DNA from 3 places in the Xanthomonas boreopolis genome. Region 2 is predicted to be linked to each of the others. Evidence: predicted binding sites of a transcription regulator. Region 2 holds the regulator's gene; each other region holds the start of a gene.

Region 1 (10,310 bases), 1.5 Mb from region 2:
AAGCCGGCGCGGTAGCCGACCTGCGCGCGCTGCAATTCGTCGGCGGTCGGGCCCTCGGCGAGGAACTTCTTCAGCTCGTCGTCGATGGCGGCCTCGACCTTGGCCGGGTCCACGCCGTCCTTCACGTCGGCCTGGATCTGCAGCTGGCTGGCCAGCGCGAACGGCTGCAGGCTGGCGGACACGTCGTCCACCAGTTTGTCCCGGTAGACCAGGCGCTGGTACAGGCGCGAGGTCTTGCCGCCGCCGAGCACGGTGGCGGCGAGGTCGAGCCGGATCGCGTCGTCGCTGCCCAGCTGCGGCGCCACCCAGGTGCGGTAGATGCGCGGCTGCGCGACGTGGTCGTGCTGCACGCCGCGGGCCTGGCGGGCCAGCGGCGTGATCCACGGCTGCTGGCGCGGCACCGGCTTGCCGGCCGGGATGTCGCCGAAATACTTCTCCGCCTTGGCCTTCGCTTCGGCCACGGTGATGTCGCCGGCCAGCACCAGGGTGGTGTTGGCGGCGCCGTAGTAGTCGCGGAACCAGTTCTTGACGTCGTCCAGCGAGGCCGCGTCGAGGTCTTCCATCGAGCCGATGGTGTCGTGCTGGTACGGGTGGTTGGCCGGGAACAGGTGGGAGAGGATGTTCTGGTCGACGCGCCCGTAGGGGCGGTTCTCGCCCTGGCGCTTCTCGTTCTGCACGACGCCGCGCTGGGTATCCAGCTCCTTCTGGCCGATCGCGCCGAGCAGGTGGCCCATGCGGTCGGACTCCATCCACAGCGCCATGTCCACCGCCGTGCTCGGCACGGTCTCGAAGTAGTTGGTGCGGTCGAACCAGGTGGTGCCGTTCTGGTCGGTGGCGCCGGCCTGCTCGAACGGGGCGAAGTAGGTGCCCTTGTGGTTCTCCGAGCCGGAGAACATCAGGTGCTCGAACAAGTGCGCGAAGCCGGTCTTGCCGGCCGGTTCGTCCGCGGAGCCGACGTGGTACCAGATGCTGACCGCCACCACCGGCGCCTTGTGGTCTTCGTGCACCACGACGGTCAGGCCGTTGGGCAGGGTGAAGCGCTCGTAGGCGATGTCGGGGATGGCGGCGTCGGCAGTGGTCCGGGCCAAGGAGGCGGGGGCGGCGTCCGCTGGTGGCAGGAAGGCGGGGCCGGCGGCGAGGAGGCCGGCGATCAGCAGAGACAGCGGGCGGGGCATGCGTCGCTCCATGTACGGGTTCGAGCCGTGGAGGCTATGCCTGCGTGGGGGCGGCATGCAAATGTTTTCGGAGGGTATGGAGTGGGGTGTTGGTGGTTGGTTCAAGTGGGGTGGTTGGGGTGGAGCTGGATGTTGTGCGGGTGTCTCTGCGTTATTCGATTTGGTGTCTGGTTCTTCTGCTGTTGTCTTTGTATCAGCGCGCCTGTTGGCTCTCCATCAAGCGGCTTTTTATCGGCTCGCGTGATCTTTCTATCAACCCGGACGATCCTTCTGCCGTCGTTCTCGCGAAGGCGGGAAGCGCTTTTCAGCAGCCGAACGGCTGATCATCCAGTGACTTTCCCCGTCACCTATCCGATCCACGCTATCTCTCTATCGTCATTCCCGCGAAGGCGGGAATCCAGGGACTTTGCTTTGGCTGTTGTGGCCTTTGGCGAGTACAGCCCAAAAGCTTTCGCCTTGCGGCGAGTTACCTTTCTTTGCTTGTGCAAAGAAAGGTAACCCAAAGAAAGCACACCCCGCCTTCGCGCCCGCAGCTGCGCTGCGGGTCCGCGGAGCCGGCGGGATTTTTCGACGGGGCATCCTGCCCCGGCGAAAAACGACGTGCTCGTCCGCTACGCGGCCGAGTCCGGGGCATTCGCCGCGCGGCGAATGCCCGCCCGCCGGGGCGAAGCAGTGCTTCGCCTTTTCCGGCGAGCCCATGCACGTCGCCCTTCGGGTTTTACCCGCCGTCTCCGCCGCTTCGGAGGGGCCCCGGTAAGTCAAAAGCGAAAGCTCAAAGCAAGATCACGAGCAACAGCAACAGCAACAGCAACAGCAGGTCGCTCGCGTTCCACTCAAGCCGCCGACGCGTAGTGCACATCCGGTGTTTGTCGGGCGTGCGATTCGTCGTCCAGCTGGAATACGGCTATCGCCTGGGTGAGCTGGCTGGCCTGGTCTTCCAGGCTGCGGGCGGCGGCGGTGGCTTCTTCGACCAGGGCGGCGTTCTGCTGGGTCATTTCGTCCAGTTGCATCACGGTCTGGCTGACCAGTTCGATGCCGGCCGACTGCTCCTGGGAGGCGGCGGTGATCTCGGCCATGATGCCGGTGACGCGCTCCACCGCTTCCACCACCTGGGACATCGTGCTGCCGGCGCTGGTGACCAGCGCCGAGCCCTGGGCCACGCGCTCCACCGAGTCGTCGATCAACGCCTTGATCTCCTTGGCCGCCTGCGCCGAGCGCTGCGCGAGCGCGCGCACTTCGCTGGCGACCACGGCGAAGCCGCGGCCCTGTTCGCCGGCGCGTGCCGCTTCCACCGCGGCGTTGAGCGCCAGGATGTTGGTCTGGAACGCGATACCGTCGATCACGCCGATGATGTCGGCAATGCGCGCCGAGGCCTCCTGGATCGACGCCATCGTGGCCACCACCTGCTCGACCACGCGGCCGCCTTCGCCGGCGACCTGGCCGGCGTTCTGCGCCAGCTTGTCCGCCTCGCGGGCGTGGTCGGCGTTCTGGCGTACCGTCGAGGTCAGCTCCTCCATCGACGCCGCGGTTTCCTCCAGGTTGGCGGCCTGGCTCTCGGTGCGCTTGGAAAGGTCGGCGTTGCCGGTGGCGATCTCCGCCGCGGCGGTGTCGATCGAACGGGCCGAATGCTGGATCCCGCGCACGATCGCGGCCAACTGCCCGGCGGTGCGGTTGGCGGCGTCGGCCAGGTGGCCGAACGCGCCTTCGTAGCGCGCGTCCACGCGCTGGCTCAGGTCGCCGTCGGCGATCGCGGCCATGATCCGGCCCACGTCGCCCAGGCCGGCGTCCGCCTGCTGCATCAGGCGGTTCAGTGCCCGCACCATCTCGGCGAAGGCGAACTGGTAGCGGGATTCGTCGCCGCGCGCGGAGAAATCGCCATGCGCGGCGGCTTCGGCCAGGCGGGCGATGTCGCCGTTGATCGACGACAGGTTGGCCTTCACCGCATCCAGCGCCTCGTGCAGGCGCGCGCGCTGGCCGGGCAGGCGGCGCATGTCGCGGCGCAGGTCGCCGCGGCCGTACTCGTCCATCACCGCCATCGCGTCGTTGATCGCGTCCAGGTGCTCGAACAGCACGGTGTTGACGCCGCGCGCGAGCGTGCCGTAGTCGCCCGGGAAATCCTCCGGGATGCGATGGCCGATGTCCTCGCCCTGCTGCAGGCGGATCATGGTCTGCATCTCGCCGTTGAAGCGCTGCAGCTGGTGCTGCATCTGGTCCATGCTGGCCAGCAGCTGGCCGGTCTCGTCCTTGGACGTGGCGGCGATCGCGTTGTCGAACCGGCCGCCGGCGATCGCCTCGGCAGTGCGCGTGGCCGCGCGCAGCGGCACGACGATCGACCCGGCGATCAGCCACGACAGGACCGTGATCACCACCACCACGCCGGCGCCGATCAGCGTCACCCAGCCGGTGAATCCCCACGCCTCGCGCTGGATGTCGTCGGCGTAGACGCCCATCGCCAGGATCCAGTTCCACTCGGGGAAGGCGCGTGCGTAGCTGATCTTCGGCAGTTGGGTCTTCTGGCCCGGCTTGGGCGCGGAGTAGTAGCTGAAGCCGTCGCCCTCGGCCACGGCCTTCTGGATGTCGCGGTAGACGTACTCGCCGGCATCGCTGCGGTAGCCGCTCATGTCGGTGCCGGCCTTGCGCGTGGGATGCATCACGATGCGCATCTGCGGGTCGGCGATGAAGAAGTAGTCCACGCCGTTGTTGGTGCGGACCGAGGCCAGCGCCGACCGGGCCAGCGCCTTGGCCTGGGCGGTGCTGATCTCGCCGCGCGCGGCCATGCCGGCGTAGTGGCCGATCATGTCCATGCCCATGTCGACCTGGGTCTTCACGCTCTGCTTGCGCGCCTCGACCAGGTCCAGGTACTGCAGGCGCGCGGCGCCGATGGCCAGCAGGACCACGCCCAGCGCCAGCAGCGCGCAGAGCAGGACGAACTTGCGGGTGACGGGGAGGTCGGCGACGCGGCGGCGCAACGAGGCGAGCGGGTTCATGGAGTGTCTTCGTATTCGAACATCGCCCGCGATATCGGCCCCGGTGGCGGAAAATTGACCGGGCGGCCGGCGGCCGGGCATGACCCCGTTCATGTGGAGCCACCCAGGCCATCCGGCACATCCCGGGGCCCCGGGGTCTTGGCCTAAACTCGACCGCTGTTTCGATAGAGCGGGGGTTCGCGGTGAAAAGACATCTGGTGGGAGTGCTGGCGCTCTCGGCGGCGCCGATGCTGGCGATGGCGGCCACGCCGGCTTTCGACGGCAAGCGCATTTCGCAGGACGTCAAGGTGCTGGCGTCGGACGAGTTCGAGGGGCGCGCCCCGGCCACGGCCGGCGAGGAGAAGACCATCGCCTACCTGGTCGAGCGGTTCCGCGAGGCGGGCCTGCAGCCGGGCGGCGACCTGCAGGCCGGCGGCACCCGCGCATGGACCCAGGCGGTGCCGTTGCAGCGCGCCGACATCGTCGGCACGCCGAAGCTGGCGCTGGGCGTCGCGGGCAAGACGCAGGCGCTGACCCAGGGCAAGGAGATCGCGGTCCGCGCCGCGATGGACGGCTCCACGTCGGTGGACATCGCCAACGCGCCGCTGGTGTTCGTCGGCTACGGCGTCAAGGCGCCGGAGCGCAACTGGGACGACTTCAAGGGCGTGGACCTGAAGGGCAAGATCGCCGTCGTGCTGATCAACGACCCGGACTTCGAGACCGGCCAGGGCGATTTCGACGGCAAGGGCATGACCTACTACGGCCGCTGGACCTACAAGTACGAGGAAGGCGCGCGCCAGGGCGCGCTCGGCGTGCTGATCGTGCACGAGACCGCGCCGGCGTCGTACGGCTGGGCCACGGTCGCCAGTTCCAACACCAACACCATGTTCGACGTGGTGCGAGACGACCCGGCGGCGGCGCACCCGAAGGTCGAGGGCTGGATCCAGCGCGACCTGGCGGTGCAGCTGTTCAAGGACGCCGGCCTGGATTTCGACGCGCTGAAGAAGCAGGCCGCCACGCGCGGCTTCAAGCCGGTGGCGCTCAAGGGCGAGGGCCTGAGCGCGAGCTACCAGGTCAAGCGCGACGTGATCACTTCGCACAACGTGGTCGCGCGGCTGGAAGGCAGCAAGTACCCGGACGAGACGCTGGTCTACAGCGCGCACTGGGACCACATCGGCGTCGGCAAGCCGGATGCGCGGGGTGACACCATCTTCAACGGCGCGCTCGACAACGCCAGCGGCACCGCGGCGCTGCTGGAACTGGCGCGCGGCTTCGCCAACGGGCCCAGGCCGGAGCGTTCGGTGGTGTTCCTGGCGGTGACCGCCGAGGAGAAGGGCCTGCTCGGCTCCGAGTTCTACGCTTCCAAGCCGCTGTACCCGCTGGCCAGGACCGTGGCGGTGATCAACATGGACGGCATGAGCCCGTTCGTGCCCTCGCGCGACTTCGGCATCTACGGCACCGCCAAGCTGGAACTGCTCGACGACCTGAAGACCGTCGCCAAGCAGGGCTGGAACCTGCGCTACACGCCCGATCCGAAGCCGGAAGCCGGCTATTTCTTCCGCTCCGACCACTTCTCCTTCGCCAAGCGCGGCGTGCCGGCGATCTCGTACTCGGCCGGCCAGGACTGGGAGAGCGGCGGCATCGCCGCCGGCAAGGCCGCGGCCGACGACTACACCGCCAAGCGCTACCACCAGCAAGGCGACGAATGGCAGCGCGACTGGACCTTCGCCGGCGCCGCGCGCGACCTGGCGGTGCTGTACAGGCTCGGGATGCAGCTGGCCGACTCGCGCCAGTGGCCGAACTGGAGCCAGGACTCGGAGTTCCGCGCCACCCGCGACGCGAGCGCCGCCGAGCGCAAGTGAGTCCCAACGTCCCTTCCCCCGCTTGCGGGGGAAGGTGCTCCCATGGTGTGTTCTGGACCGGCGCCGACTTCCCTTCCCCCGCCTGCGGGGGAAGGTGCCCGAAGGGCGGATGGGGGATGCGGTAGATCGCTTCACTTGAAGCGCCCTCATCCGGCGCTGCGCGCCACCTTCTCTCCCGTGAACGGGAGAAGGGACCTACCCGAACAACTTCGCCAGCTGCGCCACGGCCGCTTCCGAGGCGGCGCGGTCCGGCGTGGCGTCGGCGTTGCCGAAGTCGCGCGGGCCCTGGGCCTGGACCAGGATGCCGTCGCGGCGCGGCACCACGCTCAGGTTGTGGCCGCGCCAGTACAGGCCATAGTCCACTTCCGGCTGCGGGACCAGCCGTGCGGTCTGGCCGCGCACGGGGACGATGCTCTCGTCGCCTAGCAATGCGCGCGCGCCGTAGCCGGTGGCGTTGACGATCACCTTCTCGCGCAGGTCGGCGAACTGGCGCGGGCTCTCGAACTCGCGCGTGCGCAGTTCGCCGCCGGCCTGCAGGAAGTCGTCCAGCAGCATGCGCGAGTAGGCGCTGATGTTGAAGGTCATCTGCGTGTAGCGGGCGGCGAACGGTACCGGGAAGGGATGTTCGCCGGCGGCGAGGGGCGTCGTCCCGGGGCCCAGGTCGGCGAGCAGCTCGCGTTCCAGGTGCGGATACTCCGGCTCGTGGTCCTCGGCGCCGGGCACGGGCTGGTCGAACGGGACGTCGGAGAGCACGAAGCCGTCGCGCCATTCGATCGGCTCGCCGGGCAGGCCGAGCAGGGTCTGGTAGCGGCGGAACGAGATCCGCGCCATCTCTTCCCAGCGCCTGCGGAATTCGGGCGTGGCGTGCTCGGCCGTGCATACGCGCGAGCCGGGCGACCACACGCCGGTGGCGAAGAACGAGCGCACTTCCGGCGGGCGTTCCTTGGCGTAGATGCGCACGCGCAGGCCGGCGCGCTGCGCCACCAGCGCGGTGGTCAGCCCGATCGCGCCGCAGCCGATCACCGCCAGCCCGTCGCGGGCGCCGGCGGCTTGCGCGAGCCGCACCGCCAGCTCGGCGCTGCCCCACGACAGCGACCAGCCGCTGCCGCCATGGCCGTAGTTGTGGACGACCTGCCTGCGGCCGATGCGTTCGACCTCGATGCGCGGTCCCTGCGCGCGGAACGGCCGCGTGCAGACGCTCAGCGCGACGATGCGGTCGGGCGTGGCGCGGATCGGCGCCAGCGCCCGCGGCCCGGCGAAGCGCGACGCCAGCGGCGGCGGGAGGGGCGCGGCGGCCGGCGCGGCCTTGGCCGGCCCGGAGGCCAGCGCGCCGGTGGAGGCGGCGGCGAGGGCGGCGCCCGCGCCGCGCAGGAAGTGGCGGCGATGCATGGAGATCCTTCGTCCGGGGGAGCGCCGAGCATAGCGCCGCGCCACCGGGCCGGGGGCCGCGCCGGCCGGTTTCCTGCCGGGGAGCGGGATTTCGCGCCCTGGCGGCCGGCTTCCGTCGCCGATTCGGCGGTTCCATCGCATCGCCCGCCACGGCGCCGGCGCACGCGGCTATGCTCGCCCGGCACTCAACCCCGGAAGCCGCCGTGTCCGCCAGCCTCTTCCTGTTCGCGCGCATCCTGTTCGCCTGGATGATCGTGCTGATCGTCGCCAGCAATCTGTGGGACGAGCTGTTCGGCTCGACGGGCTCGGTGTTCACCCTGCTGGTGCTGGTCACCCTCGCCATCGTGCTGACCAACCTGGCCACCCACCTGCGGCGGGTGAAGCTGGCCGCCGGCCGCCTCGGCCACGACACCCTGACCAGCCGCCAGCGCCGCCAGATCGAGGTGCCCCTGGATGCGCCGGAGGCCTTCGCGGTGGTCGAGTCGGCGATCCGCCAGCTGCCGCGCGTGGAGGACGTGCAAAGCTCTCCGGGCAGCCTGCTGATCCGTGCCCGGGTGCGGCGCGACGACCTGCGCGACAACCACAACCCCTCCAGCTGGAACGTGTTCGCGCGCATGAGCATCAGCCACAACAAGGTCCTCGCCACGCTGGCGCCGGGCAACGGCACCAGCAGCGTCACCCTGCTGTGCGAGCCGGACGCCGGCGCCTGGGTGGACCTGTTCCTGGTCGACGAGGGCAGCAACTACGACAATGCCGAGACGCTCTCGCGCGCGATCACCGCGCAGGTCGCGCGCCAGCGCCGCAGCGAGCAGGCCGCCGCCGAGCAGTCGGCCACCGAGAAGGAACTGGCGGTGGCGCGCCTGAACCTGCTGCACGCGCAGGTCGAGCCGCACTTCCTCTACAACACCCTGGCCAGCGCGCAGGTGCTGACCCGCACCGATCCGTCGCGTGCCGACGCGATGATCGGGCACCTGATCCAGTACCTGCGCCACTCGCTGCCGAATGCCGGCGATGCGCCCTCCACGCTCGGCGACGAGCTGGAACGGGCCCAGGCCTACCTGGAGATCCTGCGCATCCGCATGGGCACGCGGCTGGCGCTGCAGATCGAAGTGCCCTACGAGCTGCGGAGCGTGCCGATGCCGTCGATGATGCTGCAGACGCTGGTGGAGAACGCGATCAAGCACGGGCTGGAGCCCAAGCCGGGCGGCGGCACGGTCTGGATCCTGGCGCGGCGCACCGACCAGCACGTCACGGTGACCGTGGCCGACGACGGGCAGGGCTTCAACAGCCAGAACAGCGGCACCGGCATCGGCCTGAAGAACCTGCGCGAGCGCCTGCGCCTGATCTACGGCGACCGGGCGGCGTTCGCGCTGGTGTCCAACTTCCCGGCCGGCATGGCGGCGACGATCAGCCTGCCGTTGCCAGCGGACATGCCGCCCCCGGTGCCGCGGCAGGAGGGGCTGGCATGAGCGCGCTGCGTGCGGTCGTGGCCGAGGACGAGGCGCTGCTGCGGCAATCGCTGCTGCAACTGCTCGGCGAGGCATGGCCCGAGCTGCAGGTGGTGGCCGAATGCGAGGACGGCGCCAGCGCGCTGGAGAGCATCGCCGAGCATCGCCCGGACGTCGTGTTCCTCGACATCCGCATGCCGGGCCTGACCGGCATCGAGGTCGCGCGCGGCGCCGCGGAAGCCAGTCCCGCATCGCAGGTGGTGTTCGTCACCGCCTACGACCAGTACGCGATCGACGCGTTCGAGCAGGGCGCGGTCGACTACCTGCTCAAGCCGGTATCGCGCGAACGCCTGCAGGCCACCGTGCAGCGCGTGCGCGCGCGCGCCGCCAGCGGCGGCCCCGACCACGCGATGCTGGAAACCTTGCTGCAACGGCTGGCGCAGCGCCCCGCGCCGCCCGCTCCGGAGAAGCCTCCCATGGCCTGGATCACTGCCAGTGCCGGCCGCGAGACGCGGCTGGTGATGCTCGACGAGGTGGCCTACTTCCAGGCCGACAACAAGTACACGGTGGTGATGACCGCCGAGGGCGAATCGCTGCTGCGCACGCCGCTGCGCGAGCTGCTGGAGGTGCTCGATCCGCGCATCTTCAAGCAGGTCCACCGCTCCACCATCGTCAACATGAGGGCGGTGTCCTCGGTGTCGCGCGACGACACCGGCAAGGGCTGCCTGAAACTGAAGAACCGGCCGGAGACGCTCGTGGTCAGCCAGCCGTTCATGAGCCTGTTCCGCGGCATGTGACGCCGCCGTCCCATCGCAGAAGGAAGGATTCGCCATGCGCCTGCTCGCTTCGATGCTGTATTGCCTGATGGGGCTGTTCGGCTGCCACCAGGAAAGCGGCACCACCTCGATCACCCGCTCCACCGTCGATGGCCGCGACCTGCTCTTCAGCAAGGTCGAATCGCATGCCGGCAACGCGGTCTTCCATTGCCTGGCCAGCAGCAGCGGCCATTGCCATTACCTCGTCTACGAGGCCGCCTGCAGCGCGACCGCCACGGCCGCGGCCGATTGCCCGCGCCGCGAACTGGACCGCTTCGAACTGGCGGTGGGGCAGGTGCGCGAACTGCGCGGCCTGGCCGAGGACTTCCGTCAGTGCGCGTCGGCCACGGCGATCATGGGCGGATGTTGAGGCGCGCCCGAGGGAGCTCGGGAAACCGCAGCCGGAAAAGCGAAAGGCCTGCTTCGGACCGAGTGCTGGTGTGGGAGAAAAAAACCGCAAGGTAGCACCGGGCCGCTTGACGACCAGGCCAGGTGCATTTCCCGAGTCCCGGCCTTTGCCTGAATGCGCCATGACGTCCGGCGCCCGCTTCTGCGATCATTGCCGGCTTGTTGCCGTGCCCGCGGCGTTCAACGTCAGGTAGCCCATGTCCGATAGCCCCCTGCGCCGCGAAGTCGGCCCCTTTGCGCTCATGCT
Region 2 (10,310 bases):
GGTTGAACACCCAGCCGACGATCCGGAAGGCGCGGCGGAAGATCGCCGGCGAGGTGTGCAGCAGGATCGCCGCGAGCGTGCCGACGATGACGATCAGGAAGGCGGCGGGCGACCACAGCGAGGCCAGGCCCGCGCCCTTCAGGACGCTGCCGCCGACCACGGCGATCAGCGCCAGCACGATACCGGTGAGACTGAGCTTGTCCATGCAAGCGGTATCGGCGCGGGCGCGGGGGACTTGATAGCGCTTCATAGCGCTTCGCCGGGGGAATCGGTCACAAAGCGGCGTGAAGCCGCGTGAAGCGGGCGTTGGCGGATCGGGCGACGGCCAGCGCTATCTTCGCGGCATGCCACTGCGTCATTTCGTTCATGTCATCGGGTTCGAGGTCCCGGTCCATGGCAAGGCCCGGCCCGATGAACCGCTGGTCGTGCTGCTGGACAAGGTGCCGGTCGAGCGGTGGCGCGCGGTATTCCAGGAATGCGCGGAGGAACTGGTGCCCGGGCTGCGGCGCGGGGCGCCGACGCTGCAGGACGACACGATCCGGTTCCTGGTGGCGGGGCCGATGTCGCACAGGCAGGCGGCGGACATCCGCGGTTTCGTCGACCGGGTCAACCGTTTGACGTTCCTGCAGGACCGGGGCTCGTTCCAGCCGTTGTGAGCGCCAGGGAACCAACGGGCCCGCAATCGCGGTGGCCGCTCAACCGTCGCTGGCGCGCAGCCCGTCCACGTCGAGGATCAGCGCCATGCGGCCGTCGCCGATCAGGGTGGCGCCGGCATAGCCGGGAAGGCCGCGCAGCACGCGCGGCAACGGCTTGATCACCACTTCCTCGCGGCCGCGGACCTGGTCCACGACCAGGCCGAACCGGGTATCGCCGGCCTGCAGCAAGACCACGGTCAACAGCGGGGTGGGGCGCGGATCCAGCGACAGCCAGCGGCGCAGGTCCACCAGCGGCAAGGTATGCGAGCGGCGGTCGAGCACGGCGCGGCCGTCGAACCATCCCAGCGAGGTCTGCGGCGCGTGCAGCACCTCCACGACGCGCGCCAGCGGCAGCGCGTAGACGTCCTCGCCGGCCTGCACCAGCAGGGTCGGCAGGATCGCCAGGGTCAGCGGCACGCGGATCATGAAGCGGGTGCCGCGGCCGAGTTCCGACTGGATCTGGATGGTGCCGCTCAGCTCGCGGATGCGCGACTGCACCACGTCCATGCCGACGCCGCGCCCGGAGATGTCGGTGACTTCGGTCTTGGTCGAGAAGCCCGGCAGGAAGATCAGGTGCAGGCATTCGTCCACGCTCAGGCGCGCGGCCGCCTCGTGGTCGATCAGGCCCTTCTCGCGCGCCTTCTCGCGCAGCCGTTCCGGATCGATGCCGGCGCCGTCGTCCTGGATCTCGATGCTGACGTAGTCGCCTTCCTGCTGGGCCGACAGGCGCACGCGGCCGCTGCGCGGCTTGCCGCTGGCCTCGCGCAGGTCCGGGTCCTCCACGCCGTGGTCGATCGCGTTGCGGACCAGGTGCACCAGCGGATCGGCCAGGGCTTCGACCAGGTTGCGGTCCAGCTCGGTCTCGGCGCCGACCAGTTCCAGCTCGACCTCCTTGCGCAGCGAGCGGGCGACGTCGCGCGCGACTTTGGGAAAGCGCGAGAACACCTTGCCGACCGGCTGCATGCGCGTGCGCATCACCGCCGACTGCAGGCGCGCGGTGGCGATGTCGAGGGTGCTGACGGCGCGGTCGAGTTCCTCGTCGCGGATGCGCGCGCGCAGCGTCTTCAGGCGATTGCGCGCCAGCACCAGCTCGCCGATCAGGTTGACGATCGCGTCCAGGCGCTTGGTGTCGACGCGGACGGTGTGTTCGGCTTCGGCGGCCGGCTTGGCGACGGGCGCCGATGCCCGGGTCCCGGGGGCCGGAACGGCCGCAGCCAGCGGCTTTGTGCCGGGCGCGGCGCGGCCGTGCAGTTCGTCGAGCAGGGACTCGAACTCGTCCTCGCCGATCAGGCCATCGTCGTGGGACGCTGCAGGCTGGGGGGGGCTGGCCTGCGCCTTGCCGGATCCCGTCGCCGGCGGTGGCTCGCTCCCGGCATCGAACTGGGCGATCAACGCCGCCGGCACCTGCTCCGGTTCCCGCCCGGCGGACAGCGCATCGAGCATCGCCTGCAGGTGGTCCAGCGACTGCTGCGCGGCATCGAAGTGATGGGGGGCGAGCGTCGCCTGCCCGGAACGCGCGCGGCCCAGGGTTTCCTCGGCCGCGTGGCACAGTTCGACCATCGGCTGCACGCCGAGGAAGCCCGCGCCGCCCTTGAGCGTGTGGAAGCCGCGGAACACCGCATTGAGCTGGGTCGCGTCCTCCGGCGCCTGTTCCAGCGAGACCAGCTGCTCGCCGAGGCGGTCCAGGATCTCCTGGGCCTCGACGATGAAGTCGGCGACGATGTCGTCGGGAACGGCGCTCATGACCGCTCGCTCCCTGGAACCGTCGGCAAGGCCTTGGTCGTCATTCCCGCGAAGTGCTTTCCAGCAGCCGGATGGCTGGTGAGGCGGGAATCCACCGACGTGGACCTGCCATTCGCAGGGTTTGCCCCATTGCAACGTCCCGGGATTCCCGTTCTCGCGGGAATGGCGGTCGTTTCGGGACGCCTCATGCTCACGTGCAAGGCTCCTACAGCCCCAGTCCGGACAACAGGTCGTCGGCGTCGTCCTGCGAGACGGCGTGGTGGTCCAGCCCCTTCAGCGCGGGACCGGACAGCGCCGCGTCGGGCTTGCCGTCCTTGGGCGGCAGGCCGAGCGCGCCGAAGCCTTCGTGCACGCGCCGCACGATTCCCGCTACGCGGCGGATGATCTGGCCGGTCAGGTCCTGGTAGCTCTGGGTGAGCGCCATCTCGGTGAGGTTGTGGCGGATCTTCTCCAGGATCGCCTGCTGGTCGGCGCCCAGGCCACCGGCCTGCAGCTGGTCGGCGAGCGTGCGGCATTCCTCGGCCAGGTCCAGGGTGCGATGGCTGGCCTGTTCGGTCATCTGCACCACGTGGTCCAGGCGCGCGCAGGCATCGTCCAGCTGGCCGGCTTCCTCCGGCAGGCTCGGCAGTTCGCCCAGCGCCTGCCCGAGCTCGCGCGCGAGCCGGCTCAGGCCCTGGATCATCGGGCGCGTGCGCCAGGCGGCCAGCGCGTCGATTTCCCGGCGCCAGCCGCCCTCGTCGCCGCCCTCGAGGGCGTCCAGGGCATGGTGCAGGCGCTCGATCAGCGCGGCGCGCTCGGCGTTGGTTTCGATCGCGCTCTCCATCATGCGGTGGCCGCCAGCCGCTCGAAGATCTTGCCGAGCTTCTCTTCCAGGGTCTGCGCGGTGAACGGCTTGATGATGTAGCCGTTCACGCCGCTCTGGGCGGCCTCGATGATCTGCTCGCGCTTGGCCTCGGCGGTGACCATCAGCACCGGCAGGGCCTTGAGCTTGGGATCGGCGCGGATGGTCTTGAGCAGTTCGATGCCGGTCATGCCCGGCATGTTCCAGTCGGTGATGACGAAATCGAACGGCCCCGAGCGCAGCGCGGACAGCGCGGCATTGCCGTCCTCGGCTTCCGCGGTATTGGTGAAACCCAGATCGCCGAGCAGGTTCTTGACGATGCGCCGCATCGTCGAGAAGTCGTCCACGATCAGGATTCGCATGTTCTTGTTCACGGGGTACTCCTAGGGAAACGGAAATCTTGGCCGGGACGCGGGCCTGGGACCGGGGGGCGTGGAAAACCAGAAGCGCCGATATCCCTGCTTTCCCGAGTCCCCGGTGGCGACCTCATTCTTCATCGTCCACGCCGGTATCGGCCAACTCGAAGACCTTCAGGCGACCGCGCAGGCGCACCATCGCCTGGCCGTGGATCTGGCATACGCGCGATTCGCTCACGCCGAGGACGGCGCCGATCTCCTTCAGGTTGAGCTCCTGCTCGTAATAGAGCGACAGCACCAGCTGCTCGCGCTCGGGCAATTGGGAGATGGCCTTGGACAGTTCGCGGCCGAACTCGCCGCGCTCCACCATCTGTTGCGGGGTCGGGCCGCCCTTGGCCGTGGTATCGAGCTCGCCGTGGTCCTCGATCCGCGATTCCAGGCTCAGCACCTGGCCGCGCGCGGCATCCTCCATCAGGCGCAGGTAGTCCGGCAGCGGCATGTCCATCGCCGCGGCGACCTCCGTGGCGGAGGCGGCGCGGCCGGTTTCCTGCTCGATCCTGCGGATCGTGGCGGCGGCGTCGCGGGCGCGGCGGTGGACCGAGCGCGGCACCCAGTCGCCGCGCCGGATCTCGTCGATCATCGCGCCGCGGATGCGGATGGAGGCGTAGGTCTCGAACGAGGCGCCCTGGTCGGCGTCGTACGAGCGCGAGGCCTCGATCAGGCCGATCATGCCGGCCTGGATCAGGTCGTCGATCTCCACGCTGGCCGGCAACCGCGCGGCGAGGTGGTGGGCGATGCGGCGCACCAGGTCGGCGTGCTGGTAGACGTTGTCGGCGCTGCCGGCGCGCTGCACCGCCTTGTACTGGGCGGCGGCGTTCATGCCGCCACCCCGTTGCGCTGCTGGATGATGCGCTCGAGGAAGAACTCGACGTTGCCGCGCGCCGCGGTCGGGGCCTGCCAGCGCGAAGTGCGGCGCGCGATCTCGGCGATCGCCTGCGCCGACGGGCTGCCCGGGTAGAGCTTGGTCACCGGTTGCTGGCGCTGCACCGCCAACCGCAGCCAGTCGTCCTGGGGCACGTGGCCGAGGTAGTTGAGCGAGACGTCGCCGAGGAACTTCTCGCAGACCCGCGCGAGCTTGTCGTACAGCAGCCGGCCTTCGTTCGGGTCGCGCACCATGTTGGCGACGATCTGCAGGCGGTCCACGCCGCGCTCGCGCGAGAGCACCTTGATCAGCGCGTAGGCATCGGTGATCGAGGCCGGCTCGTCGCAGACCACGACCACCGTGTCCTGCGCGGCCTGGCAGAAGGTGAGCACGCTGTCGGTGATGCCGGCGGCGGTGTCGATCACCATCACGTCCAGGTCGCGTTCCAGCTCGGAGAACACGTTGACCAGGCCGATGTGCTCGGCCTGGGCCAGCTCGGCCATGTGGCGGCGGCCGGACGCGGCCGGCACCACCAGCACGCCGCCCGGGCCGGTGAGGATCACGTCTTCCAGCGAGCAGCGCCCCGCGACCAGGTCGGCCAGGGTCAGCTTGGGCTGCAGGCCGAGGATCACGTCGATGTTGGCCAGGCCCAGGTCGGCATCCAGCAGCAGCGTGCGCCGGCCCATGTCGGCCAGCGCCACGGCCAGGTTGGCCGAGAGGTTGGTCTTGCCGACGCCGCCCTTGCCGCCGGTCACGGCGATGCTCCGCACCGGGCCCAGCGGCTCGGCACGGGTCGTGGACAACGGGTAGGCGTTGGTCAGCTGGGCGTATTCACGCGACGGCATGGGTGTGCTCCGGAGTACAGGGCTTATCGGCAGCGCGCCGCAAATCTTCAAGGCGGAGTACGAGGCTGGCGGCGTTGGCCCGGTGCAGGTCGTCGGGGACGCGCTGGCCGTCGGTGATCCAGGTGATCGGCAACTGGTGGTCGACCACCACGGACAGGGCGCTGCCGAGCCGCCCGGTCTCGTCCAGCTTGGTCAGCACCACGCCCTGGGGCCGGGCTCCGGCGAAGCGGCGCGCCACCTCGTCCAGGTCCGAGAAGTGGGCGTTGGCCGGCAGCACCAGCAGCGAGGTGACCTGGCGTGCGGCGCGCAGCCAGTTCAACTGCGCCGCCAGGGCACGGTCGCGCTGGCCCATGCCGGCGGTGTCGATCAGCACCAGCTTGTAGTCGCGCAGGCGTTCCAGCAGGGCCATAAGGCCCTGGTCGCTGTCGGCCTCGTGCACGGCGATGCCGAGCTGGCGGCCGTAGCCGTGCAACTGCTCGCGCCCGCCGACGCGCAGGGTGTCGGTGGTGACCAGGGCGACGTCGCGCGGGGCGTGCTGGGCGGCGAAGCGCGCGGCGAGCTTGGCGATGGTGGTGGTCTTGCCGGCGCCGGTGGGGCCGACCAGCGCGATCACGCCGCCGATCTCGAGCGGATCGACCGGGGCGATCGGCAGGCGCTTGGACAGCAGGCCGAGCATCAGGCCGCGGCCCTTGTGCAGTTCGGTGTCGGCCGGGATCTGCATGGCGACGTCGCGGGTGATGCCGGCGTCGAAGCCGTAGTCGTCGAGCAGTTCCAGCGCCTGGGCGCGCACCGGCGAGCCGCGCAGGCGCTCGTCGGTGAGCCGGTTCATCTCGCGCTCGATCATCTGCCGCATCAGCGCCAGTTCCTCGCGTAGCTGCCGCAGTTCGGCGTCGTCCTGCGGCTTGGGCAACGGCGCGGGCGCGAGGGAAGGCGTGCCCGCGGCCGGTTCGGCGGGCGGCAGCGGCCGGGGCGCGGCGATCGGCGGCAACGCCGGCAGCTCGGGAGCGTCCGGCGCGGGCTGCACGAACGTGGCGAAGATCTCTTCGGGCAACTGCGCCGGGGCGCGGCCGGAAGCGGCCTTCGCACGGGCCGCGGGCTTCTCCGCGACCGGCACGCCGCGTTCGCGCGGCGCGGCGGCCGCGCCACGCCCGGGCTGCTGGCGCTGGGCAAGCGCGGCGATCATCTCGTCGGCTGGCGTGCGCGCCGGCGCGGATTCGGCGATGCCCGCCGCGGCGGCGCGCGCCGGCGGCTGGCGCACGTTGTCCAGGGCGCGCTGCACCAGCTCCTCGTCGTAGTTGCTGGCAGCGACGATCTCGATCCCTTCCTCGGTGCGCCGGTTGGACAGGATCACCGCGTCCGGGCCGTGCTCTTCGCGCACCATGCGGAAGGCCGTGCGCATGTCGGGGGCGACGAAGCGTTTGATCTTCATGGGGTGCCGTGATTGGTGATTGGTGATTGGTGATTCGCGACGGCGGCACGGCTCAAGCCCGTCCGGCGGCTTCCAGTTGATGTCTTCATCGCTCTCATCTCCATCTCTCCGCTCGCGGAGCCTGCTTCCACGAATCACCAAGCACGAATCACGAATCGCCGCCTCAACTGATCGTCCCCACCAGCTTCAGCCGCTTGTCCTCCGGCACCTCGCTGTAGGCCAGCACCGACAGCTGCGGGACGCTGTGCCGGACCAGGCGCGCCAGCGCGGCGCGGACCTGGCCGGGGACCAGCACCACCGCCGGCTCGTTGCGGGCCTCCTGCTTGCCGACGCAGTCGGCCAGGCTCTGGTGCAGGCGCTCGGCGAGGCCGGGTTCGAGGGCGACGTTGCCGCCGCCCTGGGCGGACTCCTGCAAGACCCGTTCCAATTGCGGGGCGAGGGTGAACACCGGCAGCTCCGGCGACATGCCGGCGATCTCCTGGACGATGAAACGGCCCAGCGAAGTGCGCACCGCGGCGGTCAGCATGGCCGGGTCCTGGCCATGCGGGGCGTGCTCGACCAGCGCCTCGACGATCTTGCGCAGCTGGCGGATGGGGATGCGCTCGACCAGCAGGTTCTGCAGCACCCGCACCACGACGGCGAGCGGCAGCGCCTTGGGGGTGAGGTCCTCGACCAGCTTGGGTGCGCTCTTGCCGAGCTGGGCGAGCAGTTGCTGCACTTCCTCGTGGCCGAGCAGCTCGGGCGCGTGCTCGCGGATCAGGTGCGAGAGGTGGGTGGCGATCACCGTGGCGGGATCGACCACGGTATAGCCCATGGCCTCGGCCTGGGCGCGCTGGCCGGGCTGGATCCAGGTGGCGTCGAGCCCGAACGCGGGATCCTTGCCCTTGATGCCGTCGAGCTTGCCGAGCGCGCCGCCCGGGTCCAGCGCCAGTTCGCGGTCGGGGTGCACCTCGGCGGTCGCCACCGGCACGCCGTGGATCAGCAGGCGGTACGACGTGGCGGTCAGTTCCAGGTTGTCGCGGATGTGCACCGGCGGGATCAGGAAGCCGATGTCCTGGGTGAGCTTGCGTCGCACGCCCTTGATGCGTGCCATCAGTTCGCCGCCCTGGTTCTTGTCCACCAGCGGGATCAGCCGGTAGCCGACTTCCAGGCCGAGCGGGTCGATCGGGCGCAGTTCGTCCCAGCTCAGTTCCGGCGAGGGCGCGGGCGCGGCGCCGGGCAGCTTGGGATCGCCCGGTTTGCCCGGCGCGGCGCCCGTACCCGGCGACGGAGTTCCGGCGTCGCGCTTCCACAACCGCCACGCCACGAAACCGAGCAGCAGGCCCAACGTCAAAAAGGCGACGTTCGGCATGCCCGGCACCAGCCCGACCAGGCCGAGGATCGCCGCGGCGATCGCCAGCGCCTTGTGCTGCCCGAACACCTGGCCGACCATCGCCTGGCTCATGTCCTGTGCGCGCGAGGCGCGCGTGACCAGCATCGCCACCGCCGAGGACACCAGCAGCGCCGGCAGCTGCGCCACTAGGCCGTCGCCGATCGACAGCAGGGTATAGGTCGAGGCGGCCTCGCCGAACGGCATGCCGTGCTGGAGCACGCCCACCGCCAGGCCGCCGAGCAGGTTGATGAACAGGATCAGGATGCCGGCAATGGCATCGCCACGGATGAACTTGCTGGCGCCGTCCATCGCGCCGTAGAAGTCGGCCTCCTCGCGCACCTCCTCGCGGCGGGCCTTGGCTTCCTCGCGGGTGAGCAGGCCGGCGTTGAGGTCGGCGTCGATCGCCATCTGCTTGCCGGGCATGGCGTCGAGGATGAAGCGCGCGGTCACCTCCGACACGCGCCCGGCGCCCTTGGTGATGACCACGAAGTTGATGATGGTCAGGATCGCGAACACCACGATGCCGACCGCGTAGTTGCCACCGATCACGAACTCGCCGAACGCGGCGATCACCTTGCCGGCCGCGTCGTGGCCGTTCTGGCCGTTGAGCAGGATCACGCGGGTGGAGGCCACGTTCAGCGCCAGCCGCAGCATCGTGGTCATCAGCAGCACGATCGGGAAGATCGTGAAGTCCAGCGGCCGCTTCACGTAGACCACCGCCAGCAGCACCATCAGCGAGATCGCGATGTTGAAGGTGAACAGCGCGTCCAGCACCGGCGCGGCCAGCGGCACCACCACCATCGCCAGCATCGCCAGCACGATGAGCGGCGCGCCCAGGCCGTGCCGGACCATGTCCAGCAGCTTGCGGGCGTTCACCGGCGAGGCCTGCGCACTCATGCGCGGCCGTCCGTGCCGGCGAACTCGTCGAGTTCGATCGCGGGCAGCTGCGGCATCGGGCCGCGCCGCCAGGCGCGCAGCTGGTAGACGTAGGACAGCACCTGGGCGACGGCCGAATACAGTCTCACGGGGATTTCCTTGCCGAGTTGCGCTTCCCGATACAAGGCGCGTGCCAAAGGCGGGGCCGACACGATCGCGACACGGTGCTGCTCGCCGACCTCGCGGATGCGCTGGGCGACCTCGTCCACGCCCTTGGCGACCACGATCGGCGCGCGCATCCTCTCTCCCTCGTACTGCAGCGCCACCGCGTAGTGGGTGGGGTTGACCAGCACCACGTCGGCCTTGGGCACCGCCTCGATCATCCGGCGCTGCGCCAGTTGCTGCTGCATCTGCCGGATCCGGCTCTTGACCTCCGGGCTGCCCTCGCTTTCCTTGATCTCGCGCTTGACCTCCTCGCGGGTCATCTTCAGCCGGCGCAGCCAGTTCCACTTCTGGTAAGGCGCGTCCAGCGCGGCGAGCAGCCCGAGCGCGAGCGCGGCGTACATCAGCAGCCGCAGGGTGAAGCCCAGGCCATCGACGATCGCGCGTTCCAGCGGCGCGTTCAGCAGGGTGCGCAGGTCGTGCAGGCCATGCCAGATGCACAGGCCGGTGGCGGTGCCGACGAACAGCACGCGCAACAGCGACTTGACCAGCTCGCCGATGCTCTCCGCGCCGTACAGGCGCTTGAGGCCAGCCAGCGGGTTGAGCTTGTTGGGGTCCGGCGCCAGCGCCTTGCCCGAAAACCGCAGTCCGCCCATCAACAGCGGCCCGGCCAATCCCGCCAACAGGCAGACCAGGACCAGCGGCGCCGCCACCCACAGCAACTGCACGAGCAGCTCGCCGAAATGGCCCAGCAGCTTGGACGGGTTGTCGCGCAGGCCCGGGTCCGGGCTCAGCGCGGCCTTCATCCAACCGCGCGCGCCCGACGCCAGGCTGCCGGACATCGCCATCAGCGCGAACACGCCGGCGGTGAACACCGCGGCGGTCGCCAGCTCGCGCGAGCGCGGGATGTTGCCTTGCTCGCGGGCCTCGCGCAGGCGTTTCTCGGTAGGCTGTTCGGTGCGTTCGGCGCCGTCTTCGTTCTCGGCCATCGCGTTGCGGGGGAAGGGCTCCCGCGGGGCGTTGCAAGTTCTATTCCTTTCCTTCGGAGGCGGCCCCCGGGTTTGGGGAC
Region 3 (10,310 bases), 2.1 Mb from region 2:
GCTTCCAGAAGCCGTTGCCGGGTTCCGCGCCTGGGGAGAAGTGGCGCGAGGCTCTGCGGATCTTCGCGTTGAGCGAGGCGGTGATGGTGCAGGGCGGCCGCGCGACGGCGTAAGCGCTGCGAGCAGGGCCTGCCATCAGGCCGAACTCGTCATTCCCGCTTTCGCGGGAATGACGAGGGATGCTCCGAGGGGACTCAACCCTTCGCCAGATCCTCTACCCAGAAGCGCCCGTCCGGATACCGGAACTCGGCGATCGATGCCGCATGCATCTCGGCCGAGAACCCCGGCGCCTGGGGCGCCAGGTAGCGGCCGCGCTCGATCCGCACCGGGTCGACGAAGTGCTGGTGCAGGTGGTCGACGAACTCGATCGCGCGGTCCTCCTTGCGCCCGGTGATCGCCACGAAATCGGCCATCGCCAGGTGCTGCACCAGCTCGCACAGGCCCACGCCGCCGGCATGCGGGAACACGCGCACGCCGAACTTGGCCGCCAGCAGCAGGATCGCCAGGTTCTCGTTGACGCCGCCCACGCGCGCGGCGTCGATCTGGATCAGGTCCACCGCGCCGGCCTGCAGCAGTTGCTTGAACACCACGCGGTTCTGGGTGTGCTCGCCGGTGGATACCGGCACCGGCGCGATGCCGCGGCGGATCGCGGCGTGGCCGAGCACGTCGTCCGGGCTGGTCGGCTCCTCGATCCAGGCGATGTCGAACCGGGCGAGCTGGCGCATCCACTCGATCGCCGGGCCGACGTCCCAGCGCTGGTTGGCGTCCACCGCCATCGCGACGTCCGGGCCGATCGCCTCGCGCGCCAACCGGCAGCGGCGGATGTCGTCCTCGACGCTGGCGCCCACCTTCAGTTTGATGGTGCGGAAGCCGTCGGCCACTGCTTCCTTCGCCAGCCGCACCAGCTTCTCGTCGGAGTAGCCCAGCCAGCCGGGCGAGGTGGTGTAGGCCGGGTAGCCCTGCTCGACCAGTGCGGCGATGCGCTCGGCCTTGTGCGGCTCGGAGGCACGCAGAAGCGCCAGCGCTTCGTCGCGGGTGAGCGCGTCGGTGAGGTAGCGGAAGTCGATCGTGTCGACCAGCTGCTCCGGCGCGAGTTCGGCGATGTAGCGCCACAGCGGCTTGCCGGCCCGGCGCGCGGCCAGGTCCCAGGCGGCGTTGATCACCGCGCCGATCGCCATGTGCATCACGCCCTTTTCCGGGCCGAGCCAGCGCAGCTGCGAATCGTTGGTGAGCCGGCGCGCGAAGCCGCCGAGGTCGGCGACCACATCTTCCACGCGCAGGCCGACGACGTGGTCGGCCAGGGCCGCCACCGCGGCCGTCTGCACGTCGTTGCCGCGGCCGATGGTGAACACCAGGCCATGTCCGGCCAGTCCGTCTGCGGCGTCGGTGCGCAGCACCAGGTAGGCGGCGGAGTAGTCGGGATCGGGATTCATCGCGTCCGAACCGTCGAGTTCGCGCGAAGTGGGGAAGCGGACGTCGTGGGTTTCGAGGGCGACGATGGTGTTCATGGGGATCCAGGTGGAGGGAGATGCTATTTCCTTCTCCCGACGGGAGAGGGGCTTCGAGCGGCATTACGCCTCGCGCGGATGCGCGACGACGGCCTGGCGCTGCCGGCCCAGGCCCTGGATCTCCAGTTCCATCACGTCGCCCGGCTTGAGGTAGACCGGCGGCTTCTGGCCCAGGCCGACGCCCGGCGGCGTGCCGGTGCTGATGACGTCGCCCGGCATCAGCGTCATGTAGCGGCTGATGTGGCTGACCAGCTCGGCCACGCCGAACACCATCGTGCGGGTGCTGCCGTCCTGGTAGCGGTGGCCGTTGACCTCCAGCCACATCGACAGGTCCTGCGGGTCGGGCACCTCGTCGGCGGTGACCAGCCACGGGCCGATCGGGCCGAAGGTGTCGGCGCTCTTGCCCTTGACCCATTGCCCGCCGTGCTCGAGCTGGAACTCGCGCTCGGACAAATCGTTGACCACCACGTAGCCGGCGACGTGCTTCATCGCCTCCTCCAGCGGCACGTCGCGCGCGACGTCGCCGATCACCACGCCCAGCTCGACCTCCCAGTCGGTCTTCTTCGAGCCGCGCGGGATCACCACGGTGTCGTTGGGCCCGCTGATCGCGGTGGTGGCCTTCATGAACAGCACCGGCATCTTCGGCACTTCCATGCCGGATTCGGCGGCGTGGTCGGCGTAGTTCAGGCCGACGCAGATGAACTTGCCGACGCGGCCGACCGCGGCGCCGTAGCGCACCTCGCCGTCCACCTTCGGCAGCGAGGCCGAGTCGAGCGCGCGCAGCCGCTGCAGGCCGCGCGCGGTCAGGTGCTCGCCGGCGATGTCGTCGATGATGCCCGACAGGTCGCGGATGCGGCCCTCGCCGTCGAGCAGGCCGGGGCGTTCCTGGCCGGGTGCGCCGTAGCGTACGAGTTTCATGGGGTTCCTCTTCCTGGAGCGGGATCAGTTGGACCAGCCGCCGTCGATGACGTGGGTCTGGCCGGTGGTGAAGGACGATTCGTCGGAGGCCAGGTAGACGACCAGCTGCGCGATCTCGCGCGGGTCGCCGAGCCGGCCCATCGGCTGGCGGTCGGTGAAGCTCTTCCACACCGCCTGCTCGTCGCCGCCGAGCGCGGCCACGCGCTGCGCCAGCGACGGCGTCTTCACCGTGCCCGGGCAGATCGCGTTGCAGCGGATGCCGCGCGCGACGTAGTCGGCGGCGATCGCCTTGCTCAGGCCGATCACCGCGGCCTTGGTGGCGCCATAGGCGAAGCGGTTGGGCACGCCCTTGATGCTCGAGGCGACCGAGGACATGTTGACGATGCTGCCGCGGCCTCGCGCCAGCATGCCCGGCAGCACCGCGCGGCAGGTGTGGTACATCGCGTCGACGTTGATCGCGAACGAGCGCCGCCAGGCCTCGGCATCGCAGTCCAGGATGCTGCCCTGGTGCACGTAGCCGGCGCAGTTGAACAGCACGTCGAACGGGCCCTGCGCCTCGACCAGCGCCGCGATCGCGGCCGGATCGGTGACGTCCAGCGCCTGCACGGCGATCGCCGGATGCTCGGCGGCCAGCGCATCGAGCGCGGCGGCGTCGACGTCGGTGGCCAGCACCAGCGCGCCCTCGCGCGCGCAGGCCAGCGCGCTCTCGCGGCCGATCCCGGCGCCGGCGGCGGTGATCAGGCAACGCTTGCCTTGCAGACGGTTCATCGGAGACCTCGTGGGAAGTGGAGAAAAGACCCCGCGCATGGACGCGCGGGGCTATTGCGAAGGGCTCGCAGAAACAGGGACCCCGCACAGGGACGTGCGGCGCCTTTGCGAAGGGCTCGCAGAAACAGGGACCCCGCACAGGGACGTGCGGCGCCTTTGCGAAGGACTCGCAAAAACAGGGACCCCGCACAAGGATGTGCGGAGCTTGTGCGAGGGACTCGCCAAAACAGGGACCCCGCACAAGGATGTGCGGAGCTTGTGCGAGGGACTCGCCAAAAAGACCTCATGCCGGCGCCCCGGGCGGCAGCCGGTAGAACGCCGCGGCGTTGTCGGCGAACACCGCCGCTTCGTGGCCCGGCGCATGGCGCTCCAGCAGCGCCCGCGCGATCGCCAGCCAGCGTGCATAGTCCGCGCGCAGCGTCAGTACCGGCCAGTCGCTGCCCCACAGCACGCGCCGCGGGCCGAACTGCGCGAACAGGTGTGCGACATGGCGGTCCAGGGTATCGGCGTCGGCGCCGGGCGCGGCTTCGGTGAGCAGGCCGGAGAGCTTACAGTGCACGTTCGGATGCCGCGCCAGCGCGGCCAGCGCCGCCGCCCAGGCATCGAACTCGCCGGCGGCGATGTCCGGCTTGGCGGCATGGTCGATCACCACGCGCAGCTGCGGATGGCGTCGCAGCCGCGCTTCCAGCGCCGGGACATGGACGCTGCGGACCAGCGCGTCGAAGGCGAGGTCGTGCGCGACCAGCGCATCGAAGGCCGGATCCAGCGCCGGCCGCGCCAGCCACGCGGGATCGGCGAGGTCCTGCACCATCGGCCGCAGGCCCTTGAGCAGCCCGCCGCCGTCGGCACGCAGCGCGGCGATGCGGGCCGGCGCGTCGGTCGCCTCGAAATCCGTCCAGCCCACCACGCCGGCGATGCGCGGCTCGGACTTCGCCAGCGCGAACAGATGGCGCGTCTCGGCCTCGGTGGCCGCCGCCTGCACCACCACGACCCGGTCCACCCCGGCCGCTTCCAGCGCGGCGCCCGCGTGTTCCGGCAGGAAATCGCGATACAGCGGCGCCAACGCCGGCGTCAGCCAGTCGTAGTCGCCGCGCGACAGCTGCCAGAAATGCAGGTGGGCATCGACGCGCTTCATGGCGTGGGCAGGTCGTCCTCGAGCAGGCCCTGCGCGCGCAGGTCGCGCCATAGGTCGGCGGGCAGCGACGCGCGCAGGCGCGCCACGGCGATCTCCACTTCCCGTTGCGTGCGCAGGCCGGCCACGACCGTGGCCACGGCCGGGTGCGCCAGCGGGAACTGCAGCGCCGCCGCGCCGGTATCCACGCCGTGCGCAGCGCAGGCCGCGTACAGCCGCCGCGCATGCGCCAGCGTGCCCGCATCGGCGGGCGCGTAGTCGTAGGTGCTGCCGGGGCCGCGCGGATCGCCCAGCAAGCCCGAGTTGTAGGGGCCGGCGACCAGCAGCGAGAGGCCGCGGCGTTGCGCCTCCTCCAGCAACGCGCGCGCACCCTGCTGTTCGAGCAGGGTGTAGCGGCCGGCGAGCATGACGCAGTCCAGGGCGAACTCGGCCAGCACTTCCAGTGCCACGTCCTGCTCGTTGACGCCCAGCCCGATCGCGCCGCAGGCGCCCTGCGCCTTCAGCTCGGCCATCGCCGGCAACGCCTCGTCCAGCGCCTGGCGCAGCACGCCGGCATGGCGCTCGCCGTGGGTGAGCCGGCCGATGTCGTGCAGCAGCAGGATGTCGATGCGATCGGTGCCCAGGCGTTCCAGGCTGCCCTCGAACGCGCGCAGCACGCCGTCGCGGCTGTAGTCGAACTCGGCGCGCCAACCGGCCACCGCGAAGCCGTCGCGCCCGGCAGGCGCGCCTGGGTCCTCGATCACGCGGCGGCCGACCTTGGTCGAGAGCGTGTAGCCCGCGCGCGGCAGCCCGGCCAGGGCGCGGCCCAGCCGAGCTTCGCTCAGGCCGTAGCCGTAGTAGGGCGCGCTGTCGAAATGGCGGATGCCGCCGGCATGCGCGTCGCGCACCGCGGCGAGCGCGTCGACCTCGTCCACCTCGCTGTAGAGGTTGCCGATCGGCGCGGCGCCGAAGCCCAGCGGAGACACCCGCACCGAAGTCGCGCCGATCCGGCGCGCGGCGTCCGCGGCCGGAGCGGATACCTGCGATGGAAGCGCGGGCGCGCTGTCGTGCATTGGAGAACCCCGCAGGACCGGTTGGTCGGTGATGTTCGTATATGAATATACGAGTCACTGGTAAAAATCATGTTGCGATGCAGCGCGGCCAATCCGGCGCGCTGGCCGTCGCATCCGCGTCATCCAATCGACATGGCCCGGTGGTGTGATGGCGCCATCGCGCCTGGCCTATCGTGCCCTTGCGCAGGCCGTGCCGCCGGTTCGGGCGGCATCCGCCGCGGTCGCTCCTGAAAGCCCCGGCATCCGGGCTAAAGAATCCACTTCCAGCGTCGATACCGGGTGCGTATTTCTGCTCCGGTCTCCCCCATGACGCTCTCGATGGATATCGCCCGCAAGCTCCGCTTCAGCCTGGTCGCCTTGGTGCTGGGCCTGAGCCTGATCGGTTTCGCCTACTGGCGCGTCGGCGCCGGCATCGCCGCCGGCGACGCGCGCGTGGAGCGCTTCCAGCAGGAAGACGCGCGTACCCAGCGCGTGGCCGAGGCCTTTGCCGAGGCGCGCCGGCTGCAGTCGGAGTATGCGCTTTCGTTCTCGGAAGACAGCGGTGCCCGCTTCCGCGCGGCGCTGGAGGCGCTCGAACGCGCCGCCGCCGCGCTGCCGGTCGCGGCGAAGAAGCCCGATCCGCTGCGCGCTGCGCTGAAGGACTACACCGACTCGGGCCGCTCGCTGGACGCGCGCGTCGCCGAACTGGGCCACACCGCCGACGACGGCCTGCAAGGCCAGTTGCGCGATGCCGTGCATGGCGTGGAGGACCTGCTCGCGCGATACGACAACCCGCGGCTGCAGGCCTCGATGCTGACGATGCGCCGGTACGAGAAGGACTTCGTCCTGCGCCGCGAGCAGGCGTTCGCCGACCGGTTCGGCGAACAGAGCATGGCGTTCGAGCTGCTGCTGCAGAAGGCCCGCATCCCGGACGCGCGCAAGAACGAGATCCGCGCGCTGATGCAGCAGTACCAGGAGCGCTTCACCGCCTATGCCGCCTCCCGTTTCGGCATGGACAGCGAGTCGCAGGCGCTGGACGACATCGCCGCGCGCGTGCAGCCGGCGCTGGCCGCCCTGCGCGCGCAGCAGCAGGCGGCGCTGCGCGACGGCCGCGTCCGGCAGGCGCGCGAACGCGCGCACATGGACCTGGTGTTCGTCGCGACCCTGCTGGCGGTCGCGCTGGTGCTGGTCAGCATGCTGGTGCTGTTGCTGCGGGCGATCGTGCGGCCGCTGGCGGCGGCGGTGGACTTCGCCCGCGACATCGCCGATGGACGCCTCGACGGCGCGCTCGCCGTGCGCGACCCGCGCGACGAGATCGGCCTGCTTTCGCGCACGCTGCTGCAGATGCAGGCGAGCCTGCGCGAGCGCATCGAGGCCGGGCGCGCGGTCGCCCGCGAGAACAGCCGCGTGCGCCATGCCCTCGATGCCGCGCAGGCGCCGGTGATGGTGGCCGACGGCGAGGGCACCATCGTCTATGCGAACGCCGCGCTGCAGGCGGCGTTCACCGCGGCGGGCGTCGAATCGGAAGGGCGGATCGGCACGCACCTGGACCTGCTCGGCGAACAGGCCGCGGCCATCGCCCGGCGCGTGGCCGAAGAAGGCACCTCGTGCCAGGAGGAGATCGCGCTCGGCGATACCTGGTTCCTGTTGCGGATCAGCCCGGTGTTCGAGGACGCGGCGCTGATCGGCCTGGTGCTGGAATGGCAGGACCTTCGCCTGGAACGCATCATCGAAGGCGAGGTCTCCGCACTGGTCGCGCGCGCGGCGCAGGGCCATCTCGACCAGCGCATCGCCACCGCGGGCAAGAGCGGCTTCGTCGCGGTGCTGGCCGAGAGCATCAACCGCCTGCTGGGCAGCATGCAGGCGCGCCTGTTCGAGGTCACCCGGGTCATGGACGCGTTCGCGCGCGGCGACCTGCGCGAGCGCATGCGCGGCGAGCACCATGGCGTCTACGCGCAACTGCGCGACGGCCTCAACGCCGCGATCGGGCAGGTCAACGGCATGGTCACCGACATCCAGCATTCCGCGCAGGCCGTGCGCGCCTCGGCCGACGAGATGGCGAGCGGCACTTCCGACCTGTCCACCCGCACCGAACGCCAGGCCAGCGACCTGCAGGCGGCGATGGGCCTGATGGCGCACGTCTCGGCCGAGGTGGACGAGAACATCGGTCGCGCCCAGGCCAGCGCGACGATGGCGGCCGCCGCCAGCGACGCCGCGCGCCACGGCCGCGAAGTCGCCCGTTCGGCGGTGGACGGCATGGGCCGCCTGCGCGGCTCGTCGCGGCGCATCGGCGAGATCGTCGCCACCGTCGACGACCTGGCGTTCCAGACCAACCTGCTCGCGCTCAACGCCGCGGTGGAGGCCGCGCGCGCCGGCACGCACGGCCGCGGCTTCGCGGTGGTCGCCGGCGAAGTCCGCAACCTGGCCCAACGCTCGGCGCAGGCGGCGCAGGAGATCCGCAGGCTGATCGACGAATCCCTGCAGCAGGTCGAGGCCGGCGCCAGGCTGGTGGAATCCACCGGCGCCACCATGGAGGAGATCCTCGAAAAGGCCCAGCGCGTCGCCGAAGTGGTGGAGCAGATCCACCAGGCCTCCGGGCGGCAGGGCACCGCGGTGCGCGGCATCGACGAACGCCTGCGCCGCATGGGCCACGGCACCGAGCAGAACGCCGCGCTCGCCGAGGAGTCCTCGGCCGCCGCCCGCCACCTGCTCGAACAGGCCGACGCCCTGGCCGAGGCGGCCGCCAGCTTCGCGGTGGTGCAACCGCAGGAGTCCTCGGCGTTCCAGGCCGCGTGAGCGGCCGGATCGGCGTGTCGACGCGCGCCGCATTGCGCTGCTGCCCACGATCTCGTGGAAGGGACTTCAGTCCCGACGTCTTGCCGGTGACGCCTGTCGGGACTGAAGTCCCTCCCACAGTGCACACACAGGTGTTCCTTCCTGCGGCCGGCCTCAGTCCTCTTCCGGCGGCAGCACGATGCCGTCGGCGTCGATGGCGAGCTTGCCGGCCATCAGCACCGCCTGGGTGCGGTTGGTGACGCCGAGCTTGCGCAGGATCGCGGTCACGTGGGCCTTGATGGTCGCCTCGGACACGCCCAGGTCGTAGGCGATCTGCTTGTTCAGGCGGCCGGCGCCGAGCATCTGCAGTACGCGGAACTGCTGCGGGGTGAGTTCGCGCAGGCGTTGGCCGACCTCGCGTTCCTCGTGGTCGGTCGGCGGCAGGTTGCGCGCCTCGGCGGGGATCCAGCGCTCGCCGTCGAGCACGGTGGAGAGCGCCTGGCCGATGGTGTCCGAATCGGCCGACTTGGGGATGAAGCCGAACGCGCCGTGGTCGATCGCGCGGCGCATCACGGTCGGTTCCTCGCGCGCGGACACGACCACCACCGGCAACTGCGGATGCAGCGCCCGCAGGTGCACCAGCGCGGAGAAGCCCTGCGCGCCGGGCATGTTGAGGTCCATCAGCAGCAGGTCGGCATCGGCGTGCGCATCGGCCAGGCTGTACAACGCATCGACGTTGTCGGCCTCGAACAATTGCACGCCGGGCATTACCCGCTGCACCGCGCCGCGCAGGGCTTCGCGGAACAGCGGATGGTCGTCGGCGATCAGCAGGGTAGGCATGGGGCGGGGATTCGGGATGGGGGGATTGGGGATTCGCAACAGCAATAGCGGGAAGCCAGGCCGGGCAAGGGAGCCGCTCTTGCGAATCCCCAATCTCGAATCCCCAATCCCGGCCGTTCAGCGCGCCAGCCGCTCGTTCACCAGCGAATCGACCACCGACGGGTCGGCCAGCGTGGAGATGTCGCCGAGCTGGTCCGGGGCGTTCTCGGCGATCTTGCGCAGGATGCGGCGCATGATCTTGCCCGAGCGGGTCTTGGGCAGGCCCGGCGCCCATTGCAGGTGGTCGGGCGAGGCGATCGGGCCGATCTCCTTGCGCACCCAGGCGATCAGTTCCTTGTGCAGCTCCTCGCTGGGTTGTTCGTCGGCGATGAGCGTGACATAGGCGTAGATGCCCTGGCCCTTGATGTCGTGCGGGAAGCCGACCACCGCGGCCTCGGCCACCTTGGGGTGCGACACCAGCGCGCTCTCGACCTCGGCGGTGCCGATGCGGTGGCCGGAGACGTTGATGACGTCGTCCACGCGGCCGGTGATCCAGTAGTAGCCGTCCTCGTCGCGGCGGCAGCCGTCGCCGGTGAAGTAGGTGCCGGGATAGGTGCGGAAATAGGTGTCGATGAAGCGCTGGTGGTCGCCGTACACGGTGCGCATCTGGCCCGGCCAGGAATCCAGCAGCACCAGGTTGCCTTCGGTGGCGCCTTCCAGGACCTGGCCGTTGGCGTCGACCAGCGCCGGGCGCACGCCGAAGAACGGCAGCGTGGCCGAGCCGGGCTTGAGGTCGGTGGCGCCGGGCAGCGGCGAGATCAGGATGCCGCCGGTCTCGGTCTGCCACCAGGTGTCCACCACCGGGCAGCGCGCGTCGCCGACCACCTCGTAGTACCAGCGCCACGCCTCGGGATTGATCGGCTCGCCGACGCTGCCGAGCAGGCGCAGCGAGGCGCGGGAGGTCTTCTTCACCGGTTCCTCGCCCTCGCGCATCAGCGCGCGGATCGCGGTCGGGGCGGTGTAGAAGATCGTGACCTTGTGCTTGTCGATCACGTTCCAGAAGCGCGAGACGTCCGGATAGTTCGGCACGCCCTCGAACATCAGCGCGGTGGCGCCGTTGGCGAGCGGGCCGTAGACGATGTAGCTGTGGCCGGTGACCCAGCCGACGTCGGCGGTGCACCAGTAGATGTCGTCCTCGCGCAGGTCGAAGACGGTCTCGTGGGTATAGCTGGCGAACAGCAGGTAGCCGGCGGTGGTGTGCAGCACGCCCTTCGGCTTGCCGGTCGAGCCGGAGGTGTACAGGATGAACAGCGGGTCTTCCGCGTTCATGCGCTCGGGCTCGCACTGCGCCGGCTGGCC

What was found. Region 2 encodes FliA, which starts transcription of late flagellar genes. Its sites were predicted from a motif close to TAAAGTTTNNCNNNCNNNGGCCGATAA; they were not measured.
Region 1: M3M27_RS03230 (methyl-accepting chemotaxis protein) is a predicted target of FliA. The motif match lies at 4,194-4,220, and genes of this name have one in related genera.
Region 3: M3M27_RS19190 (methyl-accepting chemotaxis protein) is a predicted target of FliA. The motif match lies at 5,628-5,654, and genes of this name have one in related genera.

What each region holds. Positions count from the first base shown of each region.
Region 1 covers NZ_CP097162.1:709,579-719,888, forward strand. Annotated here, with positions in the region: gene M3M27_RS03220 (M16 family metallopeptidase) at 1-1,175, opposite strand, end outside; gene M3M27_RS03225 (hypothetical protein) at 1,262-1,498, shown strand; gene M3M27_RS03230 (methyl-accepting chemotaxis protein) at 2,009-4,144, opposite strand; gene M3M27_RS03235 (M28 family metallopeptidase) at 4,345-6,003, shown strand; gene M3M27_RS03240 (FAD-dependent oxidoreductase) at 6,199-7,392, opposite strand; gene M3M27_RS03245 (sensor histidine kinase) at 7,596-8,861, shown strand; gene M3M27_RS03250 (LytR/AlgR family response regulator transcription factor) at 8,858-9,637, shown strand; gene M3M27_RS03255 (hypothetical protein) at 9,672-10,025, shown strand; gene M3M27_RS03260 (APC family permease) at 10,261-10,310, shown strand, end outside.
Region 2 covers NZ_CP097162.1:2,200,482-2,210,791, forward strand. Annotated here, with positions in the region: gene M3M27_RS09655 (flagellar motor protein) at 1-205, opposite strand, end outside; gene M3M27_RS09660 (hypothetical protein) at 285-656, shown strand; gene M3M27_RS09665 (chemotaxis protein CheA) at 696-2,438, opposite strand; gene M3M27_RS09670 (protein phosphatase CheZ) at 2,644-3,261, opposite strand; gene cheY (chemotaxis response regulator CheY) at 3,261-3,653, opposite strand; gene M3M27_RS09680 (RNA polymerase sigma factor FliA) at 3,766-4,515, opposite strand; gene M3M27_RS09685 (P-loop NTPase) at 4,512-5,402, opposite strand; gene flhF (flagellar biosynthesis protein FlhF) at 5,389-6,831, opposite strand; gene flhA (flagellar biosynthesis protein FlhA) at 6,995-9,100, opposite strand; gene flhB (flagellar biosynthesis protein FlhB) at 9,097-10,230, opposite strand.
Region 3 covers NZ_CP097162.1:4,274,699-4,285,008, reverse strand. Annotated here, with positions in the region: gene M3M27_RS19220 (L-rhamnose mutarotase) at 1-113, shown strand, start outside; gene M3M27_RS19215 (L-fuconate dehydratase) at 195-1,508, opposite strand; gene M3M27_RS19210 (fumarylacetoacetate hydrolase family protein) at 1,572-2,426, opposite strand; gene M3M27_RS19205 (SDR family oxidoreductase) at 2,451-3,233, opposite strand; gene M3M27_RS19200 (amidohydrolase family protein) at 3,478-4,329, opposite strand; gene M3M27_RS19195 (aldo/keto reductase) at 4,326-5,378, opposite strand; gene M3M27_RS19190 (methyl-accepting chemotaxis protein) at 5,685-8,153, shown strand; gene M3M27_RS19185 (response regulator transcription factor) at 8,307-8,972, opposite strand; gene acs (acetate--CoA ligase) at 9,090-10,310, opposite strand, start outside.